One region of the Streptomyces peucetius genome, then DNA from elsewhere that is predicted to be linked to it. Evidence: riboswitches for the same ligand, from Rfam matches in the RefSeq annotation. Region 1 holds a riboswitch; each other region holds the start of a gene.
The links. A riboswitch is a leader RNA that binds a small molecule or an ion and turns the genes downstream of it on or off. The one in region 1 is predicted to bind thiamine pyrophosphate.
Positions count from the first base shown of each region.

Region 2: it holds a riboswitch for thiamine pyrophosphate, as region 1 does, so the genes downstream of both, OGH68_RS26665 (thiamine ABC transporter substrate binding subunit) here and thiC (phosphomethylpyrimidine synthase ThiC) in region 1, are expected to answer to the same signal.
Region 3: it holds a riboswitch for thiamine pyrophosphate, as region 1 does, so the genes downstream of both, thiO (glycine oxidase ThiO) here and thiC (phosphomethylpyrimidine synthase ThiC) in region 1, are expected to answer to the same signal.

Region 1 covers NZ_CP107567.1:3,998,626-4,006,212, reverse strand. The annotation lists gene OGH68_RS18420 (cupin domain-containing protein) at 1-257, shown strand, start outside; gene OGH68_RS18415 (DUF5326 family protein) at 386-598, shown strand; gene OGH68_RS18410 (IclR family transcriptional regulator) at 857-1,630, shown strand; gene OGH68_RS18405 (SsgA family sporulation/cell division regulator) at 1,763-2,197, shown strand; gene OGH68_RS18400 (YibE/F family protein) at 2,220-3,548, opposite strand; TPP riboswitch at 3,620-3,752, shown strand; gene thiC (phosphomethylpyrimidine synthase ThiC) at 3,745-5,538, shown strand; gene OGH68_RS18390 (DUF2637 domain-containing protein) at 6,049-6,867, shown strand; gene OGH68_RS18385 (hypothetical protein) at 7,115-7,587, opposite strand, start outside.
Region 2 covers NZ_CP107567.1:5,793,458-5,801,044, forward strand. The annotation lists gene pyrH (UMP kinase) at 1-442, shown strand, start outside; gene frr (ribosome recycling factor) at 570-1,127, shown strand; gene OGH68_RS26640 (phosphatidate cytidylyltransferase) at 1,127-2,281, shown strand; gene OGH68_RS26645 (hypothetical protein) at 2,462-3,016, shown strand; gene OGH68_RS26650 (hypothetical protein) at 3,062-3,562, shown strand; gene OGH68_RS26655 (hypothetical protein) at 3,799-4,017, shown strand; gene rlmN (23S rRNA (adenine(2503)-C(2))-methyltransferase RlmN) at 4,110-5,216, shown strand; TPP riboswitch at 5,279-5,400, shown strand; gene OGH68_RS26665 (thiamine ABC transporter substrate binding subunit) at 5,396-6,493, shown strand; gene OGH68_RS26670 (ABC transporter permease) at 6,532-7,587, shown strand, end outside.
Region 3 covers NZ_CP107567.1:2,009,075-2,016,661, forward strand. The annotation lists gene OGH68_RS09200 (INSIG family protein) at 1-510, opposite strand, end outside; gene metF (methylenetetrahydrofolate reductase [NAD(P)H]) at 562-1,479, opposite strand; gene thiE (thiamine phosphate synthase) at 1,680-2,327, opposite strand; gene OGH68_RS09215 (Rv2175c family DNA-binding protein) at 2,414-2,779, opposite strand; gene OGH68_RS09220 (NAD(P)/FAD-dependent oxidoreductase) at 2,907-4,082, opposite strand; TPP riboswitch at 4,307-4,419, shown strand; gene thiO (glycine oxidase ThiO) at 4,417-5,640, shown strand; gene thiS (sulfur carrier protein ThiS) at 5,637-5,843, shown strand; gene OGH68_RS09235 (thiazole synthase) at 5,850-6,644, shown strand; gene pknB (Stk1 family PASTA domain-containing Ser/Thr kinase) at 6,897-7,587, shown strand, end outside.

The DNA of each region.
Region 1 (7,587 bases):
TGCAGTTCCTGCGCGAACGGAACATGTCGGTCGGTCTGTACGCGCTGGACGCCGGTCAGATCGACCCGCAGCTCCCCCACAAGCAGGACGAGGTCTACTTCGTGGTGAGCGGCCGGGCGGCGATCACCGTGGGGATGGAGACGACGCAGGTCGCGCGGGGCAGCGTGGTGTACGTGCCGGCGGGGGTGCCGCACAAGTTCCACCACATCAGCGAGGACTTGCGGGTCATGGTGGTCTTCTCTCCGCCCGAGAGCTGAGGTCCTGCCCTGTCTGTACCTAGGGGACCGATCAGGGGAGTTCAAGGGCTCGCGGCCCCCTGCCGACGCAGCCGGCCGCCTAGCATCAAAGGCAGGCAATCCGGAGAAACGAGGTAGAGACGATGGCTGTGCAGGAGCTATTCGCGGGTATGCCGTGGTGGGTGAAGTGGGTCGCGGTACCGGTGATCGCGCTGCTCGTTTTCGGCGGACTCATCATGAGCGTCGTCGGATTCGTGATCGGGCTGCTGTTCAAGCTGCTGGTGTTCGTCGCCCTTGTCGGCGGACTGGTGTTCCTGGTACGGAAGTTCATGGCCTCCTCCGATTCGCGCGGTGAGTGGTAGCGGGACGGGCCGCCGCAGCGGCGGCCGTTAGCCCGGCCGGGGGAAACGGCCGGGCTCTCCCCGTGTTCCGGCCGATGCTGCCATTAGAGTGGTTCAACGCTGCCGCCCTCGGGAAATGTCCGGAGCGGGATCGCTCTCACCAGCGCTTCGGTGCATCACGGGGCTGAATGACTGTTCCCTGACCGGGGCCGCGGCGGCCGCGCGGGGGCGGCCCCCGCGGGCGGGCGCGATGCCCGTCACCACGCCTGGGGGTGACCTGTGGCCGGGGCAACGAAAGTCGCTCCTGAACCGACCCTGATCGGCTCTGTTCAGCGGGCACTGAGACTGCTGGAAGCCGCCGGCGCGCATCCGGACGGGGCCCCCGCCAAGGTGCTGGCGCGTGAAGCCGGAATCTCCCTGCCGACCGCCTACCATCTGCTGCGCACCCTGACCCACGACGACTACCTGCGGCGCCACAGCGGCCTGTATCTGCTGGGGGACGCGGTGGAACGGCTGGTCACCGGCGGGGCGATGCAGAATCGTCGCGGCACCCTCGAGGAGTCCCTCGCCCACTGGCGGGACGCGATCGGTGTCCCTGTCTACTTCGCCGTCTACCACGAGGGCGAGATCGAGATCGTCGCGGTCTCCGACACGCCGTACGCGCCGGCGGTGACGGAGTGGGCGGACTTCCGTGAGACCGGGCACGCGCACGCGCTCGGCCAGTGCCTGCTGGGTCAGCTCGACGAGTCGGCACGCCGGGAGCATCTGAGCCGCCATCCCGTGCAACCCGTGACGCCGTACACCGTGCCCGACCGGCGCACCCTGCTCGAGCGGCTCGCCGCCCGTCCGCGCGCGCACCCGGTCGTGGAACGACAGGAATATGCAATTGGCACAGTCTGCGCGGCTATTCCGATCACTGGCTGTTCCGGCGCCGCGACAATGGCCATTTCGCTGCCCGTCCACCAAAAGGCCAGACTGCTTCCCGCGGTTGAGCAGTTGCGCACAGGAATCGGTGGGCTGTTGGGGTCACTTGCCTTCTCTATCAGTATCTGAAATATCACTCCTTGTGATCTGCTAGTCCTTCGACCACGATGACGCGAGAGGGCCCAGGGATCGATCCTTGCCGTTTTCTTCTGCTTTTCCAGTACGGGTTCATTCAATGCTTCATCTGCTGCGGGGTATGTGATGCGCGAGTCGGTCCAGGCCGAGGTTCTGATGAGCTTCCTCGTCTCCGAGGAGCTCTCCTTCCGGATTCCGGTCGAACTGGGTTATGAGACGGGCGATCCGTACGCGGTGCGGATGACCTTCCATCTGCCCGGTGATGCTCCTGTGACCTGGGCATTCGGCCGGGAGCTGCTGCTCGACGGGATCAACTGGCCGAGCGGGGACGGTGATGTGCACATCGCGCCCGTCGGGCCGGAGAGCCTCTCGGACGTCCACATCAGGCTCCGTGTCGGGCAGGATTCGGCACTCTTCCGAGCAGGCGCGGCACCGCTCGTCGCCTTCCTCGACCGCACCGACAAACTGCTTCCCATGGGGCAGGAGCTCACGCTGGGTGACTTCGACGTGAACCTGGAGGAGGCGCTCGGGCGGATCCTCGCCGAGGAGAACGCCGGCTGACACGTCCCCGACTCCCCCGGCGTCACCGCTTGCGCCGCCGCCCCCTGCCCGTGCGGGCCGGTGAACCGTCCGTCCCCGCCGCCGGGCCGGAGCGGTCGGCGGAGACCACCAGGGTGGCGAGCGCAGTCGTCACCGGCACCGAGGCGACCAGCCCGATCGAGCCCACCAGGGTCCGTACGATCTCCTCCGCCACCAGCTCGCTGTTGGCGACGGTACCCACGCTGGACTGGGCGATGGAGAAGAGGAGCAGCAGGGGCAACGCGGCGCCGGCGTAGGCGAGTACGAGGGTGTTGACGACGGACGCAATGTGGTCGCGGCCGATGCGGATGGCGGAGCGGTAGAGGGCACGGGGGCCCATCTCCGGATCGGCCTGGTGCAGTTCCCAGACCGCCGAAGTCTGCGTCACCGTCACGTCGTCGAGCACGCCGAGCGAGCCGATGATCACGCCGGCGAGCAGCAGACCGCTCATGTCGATCTCCGGATACAGACCGTGGATCAGACCGGTGTTGTCGTCGGTGTTGCCGCTCAGGCTGGCCCAGCCGATGAACAGCGAACCGAGAAGCCCGATCAGCAGCAGGGAGATCAGGGTCCCGAGCACCGCGACGGACGTCCGCGCGGTCACCCCATGACACAGATAGAGCGCGATCAGCATGATGGCACTCGCCCCGACCACCGCCACGACCAGCGGATTGGACCCCTGCAGGATCGCGGGCAGGATGAACAGCGTCAGCAGGGCGAACGAGACCACGAGAGAGATCAGGGCCATCACACCGCGCATCCGGCCCACCAGCACCACCACGACGGCGAAGATCGCCGCCAGCAGCGCCATCGGGAGGCCGCGGTCGATGTCCGTCACCGAGTACTGGAGGTCGCGGGGGGCGTCGGGGGCGTAGGCGACGACGACGCCCTGCCCCTCCTTCAACTGCCGCGGTGCGTCCGGCTGGACGATCTCGACGAAGGTACGGCCCTTGTCCTTGCCCGTGGTCACCTCGACGGTCGCCCTGGCGCAGAGGCCCTGCTGCGAGTTGACCGCCTCGCGCCCCTGGGGTGTGGAGGTATCACCGGTCGGCGGGACCTGGGCGGCGTTGACGTCCTTGCAGTCGATTCTCTCGAGCGACACCACCTTGCCCTGCTCCGTCTGCCGGTCGAAGCCGACTCCGGTGCGCTCGTGCCCGGGTGCCCCGCCGGGCCACAGGACGGCGAGCCCGACGAGGACGGCCGTCGCGAAGGGGATGAGCACGGCCGCGATGACTCGGCGAAGGTGCTGGGAGACCGGCGCGGCGGGCCCATGAGCGTGCGCATGACTGTGGGCCTGGCCGTGCGGTTCTGGGGGCTGCTGCGATGAAGTCACGGACCGATCATCGCAAGAGCAGGAGGGGCCCTCTGTTCAGCGCGCCAGACATGACGCTAGCGTGGTGGCACCTTTGCACACGCGGGAGCTCGGAGCACCGGGCTGAGAGGGCGCTGACCTCCGTACATCCGTACGGGACAGCTGCGCCGACCGCCGAACCTGTTACCGGGTAATGCCGGCGTAGGGAGTAGGTCTCATGACCGTATCGGACGCACGCACGCCTGCCTCGAACCAGAACGACGAGGCCGGGAAGTCCATCGGCTGGCACAAGGGATACGTCGAGGGCTCGCGCCCCGACCTCCGTGTGCCGGTGCGCAAGGTGCACCTCACCAACGGCCGGGACGTGACGCTGTACGACACCTCCGGCCCGTACACCGACCCGAACATCGAGACGGACGTACGCCGCGGTCTGCCCCCGCTCCGGGAGAACTGGATCATCAGCCGCGGCGACACCGAGGAGTACGCGGGCCGGGCCGTCCGGCCCGAGGACGACGGGATCAAGCACACGTCGCCGCGCGGCGGGCTCCGCAACCTGGACGCGGTCTTCCCCGGCCGCCCGCGTCAGCCCCGCCGCGGGCGCGACGGCCGGGCCGTGACTCAGCTGGCCTACGCGCGCCGGGGTGAGATCACCCCGGAGATGGAGTACGTCGCCATCCGGGAGAACGTCGCCCCCGAGGTGGTGCGCGAGGAGATCGCGGCCGGGCGGGCCGTTCTCCCGGCGAACGTGAACCACCCCGAGATCGAGCCGATGATCATCGGCAAGCGGTTCCTCGTGAAGGTCAACGCCAACATCGGCAACTCCGCCGTCACCTCCTCCATCGAGGAGGAGGTCGAGAAGATGACCTGGGCGACCCGCTGGGGAGCCGACACGGTCATGGACCTGTCCACCGGGCGCAACATCCACACCACCCGCGAGTGGGTGCTGCGCAACTCCCCCGTGCCGATCGGCACCGTGCCGCTGTACCAGGCGCTGGAGAAGGTCGACGGCAAGGCCGAGGAGCTGACCTGGGACGTCTACAAGGACACGGTCATCGAGCAGGCCGAGCAGGGCGTGGACTACATGACGGTCCACGCGGGCGTGCTGCTGCGCTACGTACCGCTGACGGCGCGCCGCAAGACCGGCATCGTCTCGCGCGGCGGCTCGATCATGGCGGCGTGGTGCCTGGCGCACCACAAGGAGTCGTTCCTGTACGAGAACTTCGAGGAGCTCTGCGAGATCCTCGCCGCGTACGACGTGACGTACTCCCTCGGCGACGGCCTGCGGCCCGGGTCCATCGCGGACGCCAACGACGAGGCGCAGTTCGCGGAGCTCAGGACGCTCGGCGAGCTCAACTCCGTCGCCAAGCGCTTGGGCGTGCAGACCATGATCGAGGGGCCGGGACACGTCCCGATGCACAAGATCAAGGAGAACATCGACCTCCAGCAGGAGATCTGCGAGGAGGCGCCGTTCTACACGCTCGGCCCGCTCACCACCGATGTCGCTCCGGCGTACGACCACATCACCTCCGGCATCGGGGCGGCGATGATCGCCTGGTGGGGCACGGCCATGCTCTGCTATGTGACGCCCAAGGAGCACCTGGGCCTGCCGAACCGCGACGACGTGAAGACCGGCGTCATCACCTACAAGATCGCCGCGCACGCGGCGGACCTCGCCAAGGGGCACCCGGGGGCGCAGGAGTGGGACGACGCGCTGTCCGACGCCCGCTTCGAGTTCCGGTGGGAGGACCAGTTCAACCTGGCTCTCGACCCGGACACGGCACGGGAGTTCCACGACGAGACGCTGCCCGCCGAGCCGGCGAAGACCGCGCACTTCTGCTCGATGTGCGGTCCGAAGTTCTGCTCGATGAAGATCAGCAGAAGCATCACGGAGCAGTTCGCCGCGGACCCGACTCCCTCGGCCTCGGCCGAGGACGTCGAGGCGGGGATGCTGGAGAAGTCCAGGGAGTTCGCGGCGGGCGGCAACCGGGTGTACTTGCCGCTTGCGGACTGACGGTGACGTCTTACGGCGGTGCCCCGTGGTTCGATCGGTCATGGGACACCGCCTTTCGCCAAGAGCGCTGTGCGTATTCCGATGGGCAGGTTCGCGGGGGCAGCCGGTCTATCGGCGTATCTTCGCAAGAATGGTTGTAATGACCGGCCCCCACCTAATGGCGTAGCGGTTTCACTCGAATGTCAGGCATCAGGGCTAGTGGAACGCTCGTTGTTAGGAATATGACGAGAGCACAGCTTTCCCCCGAGATCGGGGCCCGACGTACGGCCGGCACGGAGGCGGTCCCAACGGGCGCGTGGGCGTTGGATCCCCGCTCTGCGGAGGGCGTGGCAGAGAGTAACGCGACGCTCCACCAAGAAGAGGATCGAATCGACCCGGCGCACGCTTCTTCCCTGCTGAACGACTTTCTGGTGTTGATCGGCCGTATTCAGGCCGATTACCACCGACTGTCGAACACAGTGCACGCGTCGCCGACTGTACGAGGCGATGGACGGACGGGGCGAAGCCTTCATGTATGACGAGTACGGCTCGTTCGGTTCAGCGGTTTCCCACCCGGAAATGGGCGGCTATGGCAGGTGGGAGGACCCGTATGCCGCTTCCCCGAAGACCTTTCTGAGCCCCCATGAGCCGATGGCTCCTCTCGGCCTGGAGATCCTTGACGGGACGTGGGACCCGACAGCGGAACTGCAGCAATTGCTGCAGCCCTCTGCCGGAGAGGAGAAGCCCACGGCTTTCTCCGGCTATGGCAGCGGCCTGGACTCGGGAGACGGCAGCTCACTCGCAGACCGGAACAGCATCACCGCCGAACTTCCCCGTGTACGCCCCGTGCCGGGGCATCGCCGACGGGTACCGTCGCAGAAGCCGAGGTTCTCTCTGCTGCAGACAGTCAGCGTCTCCATTGCCGTGGTGGCCGCCGTCATCGTTTCCGGAGTGAGCATCTTCGGAGGCATGGTCGCCCTGGACCCGCTACGGCACATTGCCGCGTCACGAACGTCCCAGGGCCTGATGAGCTGGTGGCCGGTTCTGGTCTACGGACCCTGGCTGGTTGCGTCTCTCTCCATCCTGCGCGCATCGCTCCATCATCGCCGGACGGTGCAATCCTGGGTGGTCGTACTCTTCTTCTCGGCCATCACGACCTGGTTGTGCGTGATCGAGTCAGCCGGGTCGTTCACCGACGTCGCTGCTGCCGCGCTCCCTGCCCTTGCAGCTCTTGTCTGCTTTCAGCAACTCGTCCGGCTCGTCACGCTGGCCCGGCCGCCCCGCCGTCCCTCCGCGCGCCACCGTGTCCGCGTTCCATCCACACCATTCCTGCCCTCCACGCCCGGCTGACGAGCCGCTGAGCAACCTGCGCACGCCCGGCCGGGTCACGGCAGTACCACCGCACGACAGTCAACGGGCTGATCTTCTGTCGTCCCAGCGTCCCCCGAACAATCTCCGGGGGACGCTGTCGTTCTGGGCAGGAGGACAACGGTCGGCTCAGCCGTTCCCACGCCGCATCACACGGATCACCCGGCCCATGCCCACATCGACGCCTCAGGCATGAGGCAGCCACCTGATCGTGGCCACCGGCCGGTGTTCAGTCCGGCTGGCGCTCGGGGCCGCCGAAGTCCGGACTCGTGAAGTCCGGGCTGGTGAAGGTCGGGCGCTGCCCTGAGGCCGCCCCGTCCGCAGGACTGGAGAACTCCGGTCCGCTGTACCCGACCTTCGGCATGCGGCTCACCGGTCGCGGTGGCCCCGTGGACGCCGGGTCGGCGCTGGGGTCGGCCAGTGCTGCTCGCAGGAAGGGCAGAATCCCGCGCTCCAGCAATGCGTGGCGCCAGGCGTCCTTCGCCCGTGACACCTCGTCCGGCAGCTCTCCGGTGGGCGCTTCTTCGGCCACTTGGGCGGCGCCGTTGCGCAGAGCCGTCAGCAGCAGCCCCACCGCTGCGACCAGGATGGCGGCCGCCGTGAGCGCGCCGAAGAACCACCCGGCCGTCAGCAGGGCGTCGGCAAAAGACGGGGTGGGGCTGAGCATTTTGAGGATGTAGCCGACGAGAAGGAAGATCGCGG
Region 2 (7,587 bases), 1.8 Mb from region 1:
CTCCCGCGTCCAGACCGCCATCACCATGGGCCAGGTCGCGGAGCCGTACATCCCGCTCCGTGCCGTGCGCCACCTGGAGAAGGGCCGTGTGGTCATCTTCGGCGCCGGTATGGGCATGCCGTACTTCTCCACCGACACCACCGCCGCGCAGCGGGCCCTGGAGATCGACGCAGAGGCCCTGCTCATGGGCAAGAACGGTGTGGACGGGGTCTACGACTCCGACCCCAAGACCAACGCGGACGCGGTGAAGTTCGACGCGCTGGAGTACGGCGAGGTGCTGTCGCGCAACCTCAAGGTCGCCGACGCCACCGCGATCACCCTCTGCCGTGACAACGCCCTGCCGATCCTCGTCTTCGAACTCCTCACCGAAGGCAATATCGCTCGGGCCGTCAAGGGTGAGAAGATCGGCACGCTCGTGAGCGACCGGGACACCCGAGCCTGATCCGGGGCGTCCCAAGAGGGATGGACAAAGTCCTGCCGGTCGGACACCGTGCAGGCAACACGCGACGCAGGTTCCGCCGGCCCAGTGGTACGAGCCGGGCCAACCTCAAGACACGCAGGAGCAAGTGGTGATCGAAGAGACCCTCCTCGAGGCCGAGGAGAAGATGGAGAAGGCCGTCCTGGTCGCCAAGGATGACTTCGCCGCGATCCGCACCGGACGTGCGCACCCGGCGATGTTCAACAAGATCGTGGCGGACTACTACGGTGCCCTGACCCCGATCAACCAGCTGGCCTCGTTCTCCGTTCCCGAGCCGCGGATGGCCGTCGTCACGCCGTTCGACAAGACCGCGCTGCGCAACATCGAGCAGGCGATCCGCGACTCCGACCTCGGCGTCAACCCGAGCAACGACGGCAACATCATCCGCGTGGTGTTCCCGGAGCTGACCCAGGACCGCCGCAAGGAGTACATCAAGGTCGCGAAGACCAAGGCCGAGGACGCCAAGATCTCGATCCGCTCCGTGCGCCGCAAGGCCAAGGAGACCATCGACAAGCTGATCAAGGACGGCGAGGTCGGCGAGGACGAGGGCCGCCGCGCGGAGAAGGAGCTCGACGACACCACCGCGAAGTACGTGGCGCAGGTGGACGAGCTGCTCAAGCACAAGGAAGCCGAGCTGCTCGAGGTCTGATGAACGACTCTTCCTGGGGGGCCTCGCACGGCGCCGGATACGCCGGAGCGTGGCCGCCGCCCGACCAGGGGCCCCTCCCGGCGGGTCCCGCCCACGATGGGCATGACGCACGGTATACATCAGAGACGCAGCCCATGCCCATCGTGCCGGACTTCCCCGACGCAGGCAGAGACGCCGCGGGCCGCCGCGGTGAAGACCGCGAGGACCGTGACCGGGGGGCCGCTCGGCTGGGCGGCCCCCTGTTCCGTGACGAAACGCCGCAGGAGCCCATGCCCACCCCGCCGCCACCGGGCGAGCCCACCCCGCAGCCGCCTCCGCGGCGCGAGCCTTCGCAGAAGAAGCGAGCCGGACGGGACCTGCGTGCGGCGATAGGGGTCGGCGTCGGGCTCGGCGCGGTGATCGTCGCCTCGCTCTTCTTCGTGAAGGCCGTTTTCGTCGGTGTGATCGCGGTCGCCGTCGTCGTCGGTCTGTGGGAGCTGACCTCCCGGCTCGAGGAGCGCAAGCAGATCAAGGCGCCCCTGGTGCCGCTCGCGGTCGGCGGCGCGGCGATGGTCGTCGCCGGTTACGTCCGCGGCGCGGAGGGCGCCTGGGTCGCGATGGCACTCACCGCCCTCGCGGTTCTGGTCTGGCGGATGACCGAACCGCCCGAGGGCTATCTGAAGGACGTCACGGCCGGCATCTTCGCGGCGTTCTACGTCCCCTTCCTGGCCACCTTCGTCGCCCTGATGCTGACGGCGGACGACGGCCCGGAGCGAGTGATCACCTTCCTGCTGCTGACGGTGGTCAGCGACACCGGGGCCTACGCGGTGGGCTGGCGCTTCGGCAGGACCAAGCTCGCGCCGCGCATCAGCCCCGGCAAGACCCGCGAAGGGCTGCTCGGCGCGGTGTCGTTCGCGATGGCCGCGGGCGCGCTGTGCATGCAGTTCCTGGTCGACGGCGGCACGTGGTGGCAGGGCCTGCTGCTCGGCCTCGCCGTCGCGGTCAGTGCGACGCTCGGAGACCTGGGCGAGTCGATGATCAAGCGGGACCTCGGCATCAAGGACATGGGCACCCTGCTCCCCGGGCACGGCGGCATCATGGACCGGCTGGACTCGCTGCTCCCGACGGCTCCCGTGGTGTGGCTGCTGCTGGTGCTCTTCGTCGGGTCGGGCTGAGCGGCGGATTCGTCCGCGAGGGCTCGTCGTCCACAGGACGGCGGGCCCTTTCTTCTTTCTCTGCTCAGTCTCGCAGCCCCGAAATCGGCCCCGCCGCAAGGGGAATTGCCTGCTTACACCTCTTTTCTGAGGGAATTTTCTCTTTAGGATGGTAATGGCGTATTTCCAGGAGGTGAGCGGATGTCTACAGGAACCCTTCTCGCGATCATCATCCCGGTTGTCGCAGTGGTGGCCGCGTTGGCGGCGTTCGGCTTGTACACCATGCGCCGGCGCCGTCTGCAGCAGCGCTTCGGCCCCGAGTACGAGCGGACCGTCGAGGACGCGGGCGGCCGGGGCGCTGCCGACCGCGAACTGAGCGCCCGGGAGAAGCGGCACGACGCCCTGGACATCAGGCCGCTGGCTCCTGCCGTCCATGACCGCTACGCCCAGGACTGGCAGAAGGTCCAGGGCGAATTCGTGGATCATCCCGAGCAGGCGGTGCAGGAGGCGGACCTCCTGGTGACCTCGCTCATGCGGGAACGCGGCTATCCCACCGACAACCTCGAGCAGAAGGTGCAGGACCTGTCCGTCGAGCACGGCAGGACCGTGGAGCACTACCGCGCTGCCCACGACGTCAATGAACGCAGCCGGCAGCACAGGGCGAACACCGAACAACTGCGTGCCGCGATGGTGCACTATCGCGCGCTGTTCGACGAACTGCTCTCCGACGGCGGGCCCAGCCAGGCCCGCGCATGAGCGCCTCGGACATCGGAACTCTTCGACCATCAGGACGGAGGAGAGATGGAACGCGAACACACCCCGGGGCCGGCCGAGAGCGGCCTGTCCACGGACGACCTCGCCGCACCCCAGGAAAGGGACCTGGGCGACCGGCCCGAGGCACAGTCCCAGGGCTATCCCGGTGAGGCCGCCGGCGCGACGTCAGAGGCCGAGGCGGTGCCGCCGGCCGCTTCGACCGTCCCACGGGAGCCGGAACCCGCGGCGGACACCCAGGGCACGTCCGCACAGGAGGACATGCCGCAGCTGTTGACCGCGGAGGACGAGACAGGATTCCGCACCCGCTGGCAGGAAATCCAGAACCGGTTCGTCGACGACCCGCGTGAGGCCGTCCATGAGGCCGACGGCCTGGTGGCCGATGTCATGCAGGCCTTGGCCTCCACCTTCTCCCAGCACAAGAAGGACCTGGAGGGGCAGTGGAGCCAGGGCGAGGAGGCCGACACGGAGGACCTGCGCCGGGCCCTGCGGAAGTACCGCTCGTTCTTCAACCGTCTGCTGTCGAGCTGAGGAGCCGCAGCTTCGGCCTGCACCAGTGACCTCCGGGGCGAGCCGGGCTCCCGGCCGCCCCGGCCGCCCCGGCCGCCCCGGCCGCGTCGGCGTGGCCGGGGCCGGTGCGTGCCGCTGCGGCGGGCGCACTCGTTCGCCGCGTCCGACGACACCGACGCACCCGTGACCTTCAGCTCCTGAAGTGACCGAGGATCCACACGGCTGCGCGTGCGGTGCCGGTGTCGCAGGCTGGTGTCATGAGCGACTTCACAGGCCCTGCCATCGTCGTCTTGCCCGTGAGCCCCGGCGATCCGCCGTTCCGCCTCGTCCAGATCCGAGGCGAGACCGCAGGCGTGGCCCACGACATGCTGGACGTGATCCGGCTGGCGCACCACGCGGGACTGGAACATGTGGACGTCGACGACCCGGCGGTCGTGAGATGGGTCGGCGGCGGCAAGTACAAGTGGGCACCGTGATCGTCACGACCGTCGACGACCACCCTCCGGGCCGACGGTCGCAGGTCGCAGGTCGCAGGTCGCACGAATCGATCTGCGACACTGGAGAAACCATGCCCAAGCCCGGAGAACTCACTTTCGTCGCGCCCCGCGGAGCCAAGAAGCCCCCGCGGCACCTCGCCGACCTCACACCCACCGAGCGCAAGGAAGCCGTCGCCGCGATCGGCGAGAAGCCGTTCCGTGCCAAGCAGCTGTCCCAGCACTACTTCGCGCGGTACGCGCACGACCCCGCGCAGTGGACCGACATCCCCGCCGCGGCCCGCGAGAAGCTCGCCGGTGAGCTGCTGCCCGATCTGATGTCCGTCGTACGGCACATCTCCTGCGACAACGACACCACCCGCAAGACGCTCTGGCGCCTGCACGACGGCACGCTCGTCGAGTCCGTGCTCATGCGCTACCCGGACCGGGTCACCATGTGTATCTCCTCGCAGGCCGGCTGCGGGATGAACTGCCCCTTCTGCGCCACCGGCCAGGCCGGTCTCGACCGGAACCTGTCGACCGCCGAGATCGTGCACCAGATCGTCGACGGCATGCGGGCCCTGCGGGACGGTGAGGTCCCCGGAGGGCCGGCCCGGCTGTCCAACATCGTCTTCATGGGCATGGGCGAACCGCTCGCCAACTACAAGCGGGTCGTCGGAGCCGTCCGCCGCCTCACCGACCCCGAGCCGGACGGCCTCGGCCTCTCGCAGCGCGGCATCACGGTCTCGACCGTCGGCCTGGTGCCGGCGATGCTGCGGTTCGCCGACGAGGGCTTCAAATGCCGCCTCGCGGTGTCGCTGCACGCCCCGGACGACGAGCTGCGCGACACCCTGGTCCCGGTCAACACGCGCTGGAAGGTCCGTGAGGTCCTCGACGCCGCCTGGGAGTACGCGGAGAAGTCCGGCCGCCGGATCTCCATCGAGTACGCGCTGATCCGCGACATCAACGACCAGGCGTGGCGCGGCGATCTCCTCGGCCGCCTCCTCAAGGGCAAGCGGGTCCATGTGAACCTGATCCCGCTGAACCCGACGCCCGGCTCCAAGTGGACGGCCTCCCGTCCCGAGGACGAGAAGGCGTTCGTGGAGGCCATCGCCGCGCACGGCGTGCCGGTCACCGTCCGGGACACCCGCGGTCAGGAGATCGACGGGGCCTGCGGGCAGCTGGCGGCGCAGGAGCGGTGACCGTAGGGCCGTCGGCCATGGCTGATACTGTGCCCTGTGCATTCGCACAAACGAACAACAAAACATTCCGACAGGGGAGCGCACCACAGCGCTGAGAGTGCGGCAAGGCCTTCACGGTCACGGGCCGCAGACCCTCGGACCTGATCCGGGTCATACCGGCGTAGGGAGTCAGCATCATCATGAACAGCCAGCTTCGGCGTGCCGTCGGTACGGCACTGGTCGGCGCCGTCGGCATATCGACGCTCGCCGCGTGCGGCGGGGAGTCCACCGAGTCCGGGTCCGGCGACGGGAGCAAGCCGAAGACCGTCACGCTCGTCAGCCACGAGTCCTTCGCGGCGTCGGAGGCGGTGCTGAAGGAGTTCACCCGGCAGACCGGCTACACGGTCAAGGTGCTCAAGAGCGGCGACGCGGGCACCGCGCTCAACAAGGAGATCCTCACCAAGGGCTCCCCGCAGGGCGACGTCTTCTTCGGTGTCGACAACACCCTGCTCTCCCGCGCTCTCGACAACGACCTCTTCACGCCCTACGAGGCCAAGGGCCTCGACCGGGTCGCGGAAGAGGTGCAGCTCGACGCGGACAAGCACCGTGTGACGCCCGTCGACACCGGCGACATCTGCGTCAACTACGACAAGAAGTTCTTCGCCGACAAGAAGCTCGCGCCGCCGCAGACCTTCGCCGACCTGGCGAAGCCCGAGTACAAGAACATGCTCGTCGTCGAGAACGCCGCCACCTCCTCACCCGGCCTCGGCTTCCTTCTCGGCAGCGTCGGCGAGTACGGCGAGTCGGGCTGGCAGGGCTACTGGAAGAAGCTCAAGGACAACGGCGTCAAGGTCGTCGACGGCTGGGAGCAGGCGTACAACGAGGAGTTCTCCGGGTCCGCCGGTGGCAAGAAGGCGGGCGCCGACCGTCCGCTCGTCGTCTCGTACGCCTCCAGCCCGCCCGTCGAGGTCCTCTACTCGGACCCGCAGCCGGCCGAGGCGCCGACCGGTGTGGCCACCGGCACCTGCTTCCGCCAGATCGAGTTCGCGGGCCTGCTGACGGGAGCGAAGAACGAGGAGGGCGGCAAGGCGCTGCTGGACTTCCTGATCAGCAGGAAGTTCCAGGAGGACATGCCGCTGAACATGTTCGTCAACCCGGTCGTCAAGGACGCGGAGCTGCCGGAGCTGTTCACCGAGCACGGCGCGGTGATCGAGAAGCCCGAGACCGTCGACGCGGCCACCATCGCGAAGAACCGTGAGCAGTGGGTCCGGTCGTGGTCCTCGCTCGTCGTGAAGTAGCCGGCTCCCTGCGCGGGAACGCGGCACGGCTGGGCCTGATGGCCGGCCCTGTCGCGTTCTTCGCCGTCTTTTTCGCCTACCCCGTCTCCGCGATCGTCGCGCGCGGTCTCCACGCGGACGGGGCCTGGCAGTTCGGCCGGTTCGGCGAGGTGCTCGGCCGGCCGGACATCCTGTCGGTGCTGTGGTTCACCACCTGGCAGGCGCTCGCCTCCACGGCGCTGACGCTGCTGATCGCCCTCCCCGGCGCGTACGCCTTCGCACGCCTCGACTTCCCGGCCAAGCGACTGCTGCGGGCGGTGGTCACCGTGCCGTTCGTGCTGCCGACCGTCGTCGTCGGCACGGCGTTCCTGGCGCTGCTGGGGCGCGGCGGGCTCCTCGACGAACTGTGGGGCATCCGGCTGGACACCACCGTGTGGGCCATCCTCCTCGCGCACGTCTTCTTCAACTACGCCGTGGTCGTCCGTACCGTCGGCAGCCTCTGGTCCCAGCTCGACCCCCGCCAGGAGGAGGCCGCCCGGGTCCTGGGCGCGGGGCGCTTCGCCGCCTGGCGGCGGGTGACGCTGCCCGCCCTGGTGCCGTCGCTGGCCGCCGCCGCCCTGATGGTCTTCCTCTTCACCTTCACGTCGTTCGGTGTCGTGCAGATCCTCGGCGGCCCCTCCTTCTCCACCCTGGAAGTGGAGATCTACCGGCAGACCGCCGACTTCCTGGACCTGACGACGGCGGCCGTGCTGACGATGGTGCAGTTCACGGCGGTCGGTGCGGTCCTCGCTGTGCACTCCTGGACCCTGCGCCGGCGAGAGAGCGCACTGCGGCTCGTCGACCCGGCGCGCACCGCCCGGCGGCCGCGCGGCGCGGCCCAGTGGGCGCTGCTCGGCGGCGTCCTGGCCACCGTGCTCGTCCTCCTGCTGGCGCCGCTCGCGGTGCTGGTCGAGCGTTCCTTCGACACCCCGGCAGGATACGGGCTCGACTACTACCGGGAGCTGGCCACCGTGGACCCGGCCGGCGGCGCCTTCCTCGTGCCGCCGATCGACGCCGTGTGGAACTCGCTCCGGTACGCCGTGGCCGCCACGGCCGTCGCGGTCGCGGTCGGCGGG
Region 3 (7,587 bases), 2.0 Mb from region 1:
CATGTGGCCGGTGTCCTGCCCCTCGGGCGTGTCGTGCTGCGGCTCGTCCTGGTGGGCGGCGTAGGCCGCCGGGGTGTAGACGCCGTACTGGCCGGTGTCGTCCGGCATCGGCTGGGGCTCGTAGACGTCGGGGGCCGCTGCGGGGGGCGCCGGAACCTGTTCGGGCGTGTCGTAGGAGATGTCGGTGACCTCGAGCGTGGGCTCCTGGTTCGCCTCCGGGGCGGCGCCGGACCGGCGCCGCCTGCTCACGCCGGGGCTGCCGCCCAGTGCCCAGCCGGTGGAGAAGCCGCGCCGGAAGGAGAGCGTCACATAAGTCTGGCCGACGGCGAACGCCATGGCGCCGACGGCGATCACCGGCACGGAGGGCAGCAGCACGCCTATGACGACGCCGAGGAAGCCGCAGAAGGCGAGCACCCGCCAGCGCAGGCGTGCCTTGTACTGCAGCAGCACCTCACCGAGCAGCCACAGCGCGACGATGCCGAACGCGATGTAGAGGACCGTCCAGCCCATGTCCGCCCCTATCCTGCGGCCGCCGGCCCCGGGGCGGGGCGGTACGACCGGTCACGACTGCTCGTGCAGTCCGAGATTCTCGTAGATTTCGAGCGTCGCGGTGGAGTTGTTGAGCGTGATGAAGTGCAGCCCTGGAACACCCTCGGCAAGCAGCCTCGCGCAGAACTCCGTCGCGAACTCGATGCCAATGGAGCGTACAGCGGCGGGGTCGTCCTTGACCGCGAGGATCCGCTGTTTCAGCTCGGCCGGGAAGTGCGCGTTGCTGAGAGTGGCGAACCGTTCGATCTGTCTGACGCTGGTGACGGGCATGATCTCGGGGATGATCGGGGTTTCGCAACCCGCTGCACCGACCCGGTCGCGAAGGCGCAGATAGTCCTCGGGCCGGAAGAACATCTGCGTGATCGCGTAGTCGGCGCCGGCGCGGCACTTGTCCACGAAGTGCCGGATGTCCTCGTCCCACTCCGTCGAGCGCGGGTGCATCTCGGGGAACGCCGCCACACCCACACAGAAGTCGCCGGACTCCTTGATGAGCCGGACGAGGTCGGCCGCGTACCGCACTCCCTCGGGGTGCTCGACCCACTCGCCCATCGGGTCGCCGGGCGGGTCGCCCCGGACGGCGAGGATGTTACGGATGCCCGCGTCCGCGTACTGGCCGATCATGTTGCGCAGCTCGGCGACGGAGTGGTTCACCGCGGTGAGGTGGGCGACGGGTGTGAGGGTGGTGTCCGCGGCGATCTGCTGGGTCGCCTTGACGGTGCCGGCGCGGGTGGAGCCACCGGCGCCATAGGTCACGGAGACGAAGTTGGGAGCGACCGCTTCGACCCTGCGCAGCGCGTTCCACAGGTTCCGCTCGCCCTTTTCGGTCTTGGGCGCCCAGAACTCGAACGAGTACGACGTCTTGCCCGTCGCAAGCAGGTCGCGCACCGTCCGTGCGCGATCCGTTCTGGTGGAAGCAGTACCGAGGGCCATACGGGCAGGTTAGCCAGATGGAGGGGGTCCCCCAACCAGATCGGGGAAAAATGTCGCCTTTGTCCATCTCTTGTCCATGCCTTGGACAGAAAACGGACGATCAGCACGGCATGATCACCACCGCCACCACCGGACCTCCGGGGCCACGCGACACCCGGGACCACGGGACACCCGGGGCCGCCGCCGGCTTCAGGGGGACGTCAGAGCCTGCCCCTGATCCGCTTCGCCAGGCCGGCCGAGGCCGACGCCGGGTCGTCCGCCTCGGTGATCGCCCGTACGACGACGACCCTGCGTGCACCGGCGTCCAGCACCTCGTCCAGATTGCCCGCGTCGATACCGCCGATGGCGAACCAGGGCCGCTCAGCACCCAGGCCTGCCGCGTACCGCACCAGACCGAGGCCGGGAGCGTGGCGGCCGGGCTTGGTGGGGGTGGGCCAGCAGGGACCGGTGCAGTAGTAGTCCACGCCCGGCTCGACCGAGGCGGCCGCCGCCTCGGACTCGGAGTGCGTCGAACGGCCGATCAGCACGCCGTCGCCGAGGATCGCCCGCGCGGCGGGCACCGGCAGGTCGCCCTGCCCCAGGTGCAGCACGCCGGCGCCGATGGCGTGCGCCACGTCGGCGCGGTCGTTCACCGCGAGCAGCTTGCCGTGCCTGCGGCAGGCGTCGGCGAAGACCTGGAGGTGTTCCAGCTCCTCACCGGCTTCCATGCCCTTTTCGCGCAGTTGCACGATGTCGACCCCGGACGTCAGCACGGCGTCGAGGAACTCGGGAAGGTCACCCTGCCGCTTGCGGGCGTCCGTGCACAGATAGAGCCGGGCGTCGGACAGCAGCGCGCGAGCCGTGGCCATGAGGTGAATCCCCCCGTCGGGCGGCCGGATGCACGGGCCGGGCGGCCCGGCCCGTGCATCCGGCCGCGATGATGTTTTCCGATGTGTCAGACGGCGAGCGCCTGTGCCCGGCGCTTCACCTCCGTACCGCGATTCTCGCTGAGCGCCTGCGCGGGCGTGCCCGGCAGGCTCGGGTCAGGGGTGAAGAGCCATTCCAGCATCTCTTCGTCGGTGAAGCCGTCGTCCCTCAGGAGGGTCAGGGTCCCCGAGAGGCCCTTGACCACCTTGTCGCCGTCGATGAAGGCGGCGGGCACCTGGAGCGTCCGGTTCTCACCGCGGCGCACGGCGATCAGCTGGCCTTCCTTGACCAGCTGCCGCACACGCGTCACCTCCACATCGAGCATTTCCGCGATGTCCGGCAGGTGAAGCCAGGCGGGGACGAGAGCATCGATCTTTGCGTCAATCTCGGTCACGGGAACAAGCCTGCCATCCAGGACCGACAGTCGGTAGCCGGGACCTGCCGTGCCGCCGCCTTCAGGGGCCAAGGAGCGGCCTTCAGGGTGACAAGGCCGCCGCGTTCGAGGGGCAAGGCCGCCGCCTTCAGGTCGACAGGGCCGCCGCCTTCAGAGGGACCGAGGGGTCGGCGGCCCGCTCCCGGTCCAGCGCCGCCCCGGACTCGATCAGCTTGCGTCCCTGCGCCAGGTCACGCGGCCTGCCCACGGCCAGCAGGGCCACCAGGGCGCCACCGCGCAGCCACAGCACCGACCAGGTCTCTTCCGTCGGGTCGCCGCGCCACAGCAGAGTGTCGGCGGCGCCGTGGTGGCCGGCGTACTGGACGTAACGGCCGAACTGCTCGGACCAGAAGTACGGCACCGGGTCGTACGGCTCGAGGTCCGCGCCGCCGCCGGTGATGTTCGCGGCGACCGTGCGCGGCCCCTGGAGCGCGTTGTCCCAGTGGTGGACGAGCAGCCGCTCCGCGTAGCGGCCGGACGGATACGAGGCACAGTCCCCCACGGCGTACACATCGGGGGCACGGGCGCGCAGATACCGGTCCGCGACGACCGCGCCGTCGGGGCCCAGCTCGATACCGGAGCCGGCGAGCAGACCCGTGGCGGGCCGGGCGCCGATGCCCACGACGACGGCACCGGCCGCGATCCGGCGGCCGTCGGCCAGGACGACGGCGCCGGGCTCGACCGCGGCGACCCGGGCACCGGTGACCAGCTCGGCCCCGTACTGCGCGTACCAGGCGGCCATCGGGGCCGCGACCTCGGCGGGCATGGTGCCGGCGAGCGGACGGTCGGCGGCCTCGACGACGGTCACCGCACAGCCGGCCTGCCGGGCGGCCGTCGCGAACTCCGCGCCGATCCACCCGGCGCCCACCACGACGACGTCGTGCTTCTCGGCGAGCAGGGGCCGCAGCCGCGCCGCGTCGTCCAGGGTGCGCAGCAGATGGACACCAGGGACGCCGACCGCGCCCGGGAGGGTGACCGGCTCCGCGCCGGTGGCCAGCACCAGCACGTCGTACGGGACGGGACCGGCCGCGGTGTCCACCTCGTGGGCGTCCGTCCGCACTCCGGTCACCTCGACGCCGAGGCGCAGTTCGACGTCGAGGACCTCGAAGTCGATGTCGAAGGCCGAGCCCTCCGCCGTGCCGAGCAGGACGGCCTTGGACAGCGGGGGCCGGTCGTACGGCTGGTGCGGCTCTGCGCCGATCACGGCGACCGGGCCGGTGAATCCCCGCTCGCGGAGGGCGACCGCCGTCTGCACACCGGCCATGCCCGCACCGACGATCACCACGCGACGCCGCGCCGCTGTCTGTTGCTGCCGTTCGTCCACCCGCACACCTTACGTACCTGACGACGGGTCAGGAAGGCGGCTCCGCCACCACGCTCGTCCCGCCGCCCTCCCGCGGAGCCTTCGGCCGGCGAGTCCGTCGAGGCTCTTCGCCGCGCTGCGGCTCCCTTACAGAGCGTCGGGGCGGGAGGTTAGGGTGGCCACCGTAAGGCACTCGCGGGAGCCCGGACGCACCGGGCTGAGAGGGAGGCTGGCCGGCCTCCGACCGTACGAACCTGATCCGGGTCATGCCGGCGAAGGGAGGGGCTGGACGCCCATGTCGTCTCGTACACCGTGTTCCCCCGACGTCCTTGTCGTGGGCGGCGGAATCATCGGCCTGGTCACGGCCTGGCGAGCAGCGCAGCAGGGCCTGCGGGTCGCCGTCGCCGACCCGCAGCCGGGCGGCGGCGCCGCGCAGGTCGCGGCCGGCATGCTGGCCGCCGTCACCGAACTCCACTACGGCGAGCAGACGCTGCTCGGCCTCAACCTCGAGTCTGCCCGCCGCTACCCGGCCTTCGTCGCCGAACTGGAGGAGGCGAGCGGGCAGCAGGTGGGCCACCGCTCCTGCGGCACGCTCGCCGTCGCCCTCGACGCCGACGACCGCGCGCATCTGCGCGAACTGCACGCCCTGCAGATCCGCTCGGGGCTCGAGTCCGCATGGCTCTCCGGCCGCGAGTGCCGCCGCCTCGAGCCGATGCTCGCGCCCGGCGTACGCGGCGGGCTGCGGGTGGACGGCGACCACCAGGTCGACCCGCGACGGCTGGCGGCGGCGCTGGTCACGGCCTGCGAACGGGCCGGGGTCGAGCTCCGCCGCACCTGGGCGGAGCGGCTGGTCGTCGAGAGCGACCGGGCGGTGGGGGCGGTCCTCGCCGACGGCGGCGAGCTTCGCGCCGGGCAGGTGGTCCTGGCGGGCGGCAGCCTGAGCGGACGGCTGAACGGCGTACCGGCGGACGTGCTTCCTCCCGTACGGCCGGTGAAGGGCCAGGTCCTGCGGCTGACCGTGCCGCGTCCGTACGCGCCGTTCCTCTCGCGCACGGTGCGCGCCGTGGTGCGCGGCAGCCATGTGTACCTCGTGCCGCGCGAGGACGGCGAGCTCGTCGTCGGCGCGACCAGCGAGGAACTCGGCTGGGACACGACGGTCACCGCGGGCGGGGTGTACGAGCTGCTGCGCGACGCGCACGAGCTGGTACCGGGCATCACCGAGCTGCCTCTCGTGGAGACCCGCGCCGGGCTGCGGCCGGGCTCGCCCGACAACGCGCCGCTGCTGGGCTTCACCGACCTGCCGGGGCTTCTGCTGGCCACCGGGCACTACCGCAACGGCGTCCTGCTCACCCCCGTCACCGGCGACGTGCTGGCGGGCGCGCTGGTGAGCGGCGAACTGCCGGAGGTGGCACGGCCCTTCTCGCCGCGTCGCTTCACGGGCGGGCGCCCGGGCGAGCGTCCGGCCTCGCGGGAGGCCGCTGTCCGCCGGGACACAGTTCTTCAGGAGCAGTCCGCATGACCGTCTCCGTCTCCGTCAACGGCGAGGCACGCGATCTCGCCCCAGGAACCACGCTGGACATCGTCGTCGCGGAGCTCACCGCGGCGCCCTCGGGTGTGGCTGCGGCCGTCAACGAGGCGGTCGTCCCGCGCAGCCAGTGGCCCGGCACCCGTCTCGGCGACGGTGACCGCGTCGAGATTCTCACCGCAGTGCAGGGAGGCTGACCAGCCATGGCAGACGACCGTTTCACCATCGGCGGGACGACGTTCGACTCCCGGCTGATCATGGGTACGGGCGGGGCGCCCAGCCTCGACGTCCTCGAACGCTCCCTGGTCGCGAGCGGCACGGAACTCACCACCGTCGCGATGCGCCGCCTCGACCCGACCGTCCAGGGGTCGGTGCTCTCCGTGCTGAACCGGCTCGGGATCCGGGTCCTGCCCAACACCGCGGGCTGCTTCACCGCCGGTGAGGCCGTCCTCACCGCGCGCCTGGCACGGGAGGCGCTGGGAACCGACTGGATCAAGCTCGAGGTCGTCGCGGACGAGCGGACCCTGCTGCCCGACGCGGTGGAGCTGCTGGACGCGGCCGAGACGCTGGTCGACGACGGCTTCACGGTCCTTCCGTACACGAACGACGACCCGGTGCTCGCGAGGAAGCTGGAGGACGTGGGTTGCGCCGCGATCATGCCGCTCGGCTCCCCCATCGGCTCCGGGCTCGGCATCCGCAACCCCCACAACTTCCAGCTGATCACCGAGCAGGCGGGCGTGCCGGTGATCCTGGACGCGGGCGCCGGCACGGCGTCGGACGCGGCGCTGGCGATGGAGCTGGGCTGCGCGGCGGTGATGCTGGCGTCGGCGGTGACGCGGGCGCAGGAGCCGGTCCTGATGGCGGAGGCGATGCGGCACGCAGTGGAGGCGGGGCGGCTGGCGTACCGGGCGGGCCGCATCCCCCGGCGGCACTTCGCCGAGGCGTCGTCTCCGGTCGAGGGGCGCGCGACGCTGGATCCGGAGCGGCCGGCGTTCTGACGGCCCTGACGGGGCGGGGGCGCGCGGGCGGGGCGGGGCCGCTGCCCGGGGCTTGCCCCCTCCCCGCCCCTTCCCGTAACCGGGGGCTCTGCCCGCGGACCCCCGCGCCTCAAACGCCGGCGAGGCCGGGGCTACCTCCCACGGCCGCCAGGCCCTAGAACAACCGGCCCCGCGCGTCACAGGTCGGCTGCAGTACCGGTCCGCGCTCGCAAGCCCGTCGGACCTGTTCGCCCCTGCTCGTAGAATCGGCGCGTGGATACGACCCTCCAGGACCCCCTCGTCGGGCAGGTGCTCGACGGCCGCTACCGAGTCGATGAGCGCATCGCCGTCGGCGGCATGGCCACGGTCTACCGGGCCGTCGACACCCGTCTCGACCGGGAGCTCGCCCTCAAGGTGATGCATCCGGATCTCGCCACGGACGCCACGTTCGTGGAGCGTTTCATCCGCGAGGCGAAGTCCGTGGCGCGGCTGGCGCACCCCAATGTCGTGGGCGTGTTCGACCAGGGCGCGCAGGGTGCGTACGTCTATCTGGCGATGGAGTACGTCGAGGGCTGCACCCTGCGTGACGTGCTGCGCGAGCGCGGCGCGCTGCAGCCGCGGGCCGCGCTCGACATCCTGGAGCCCGTGCTGGCGGCGCTGGGCGCCGCGCACCGGGCCGGTTTCGTGCACCGGGACATGAAGCCGGAGAACGTGCTGATAGGGGACGACGGCCGGGTCAAGGTCGCCGACTTCGGTCTCGTACGGGCGGTCGGCTCCGTGACCAACACCTCCGGCACGGTCCTCGGCACCGTTTCGTACCTCGCGCCGGAGCAGATCGAGTACGGCACCGCCGACACCCGCGCCGATGTGTACGCGTGCGGAGTGGTCCTCTACGAGATGCTGACCGGCGCGAAGCCGCACGGGGGCGACACCCCGGCCCAGGTGCTCTTCCAGCATCTGAACG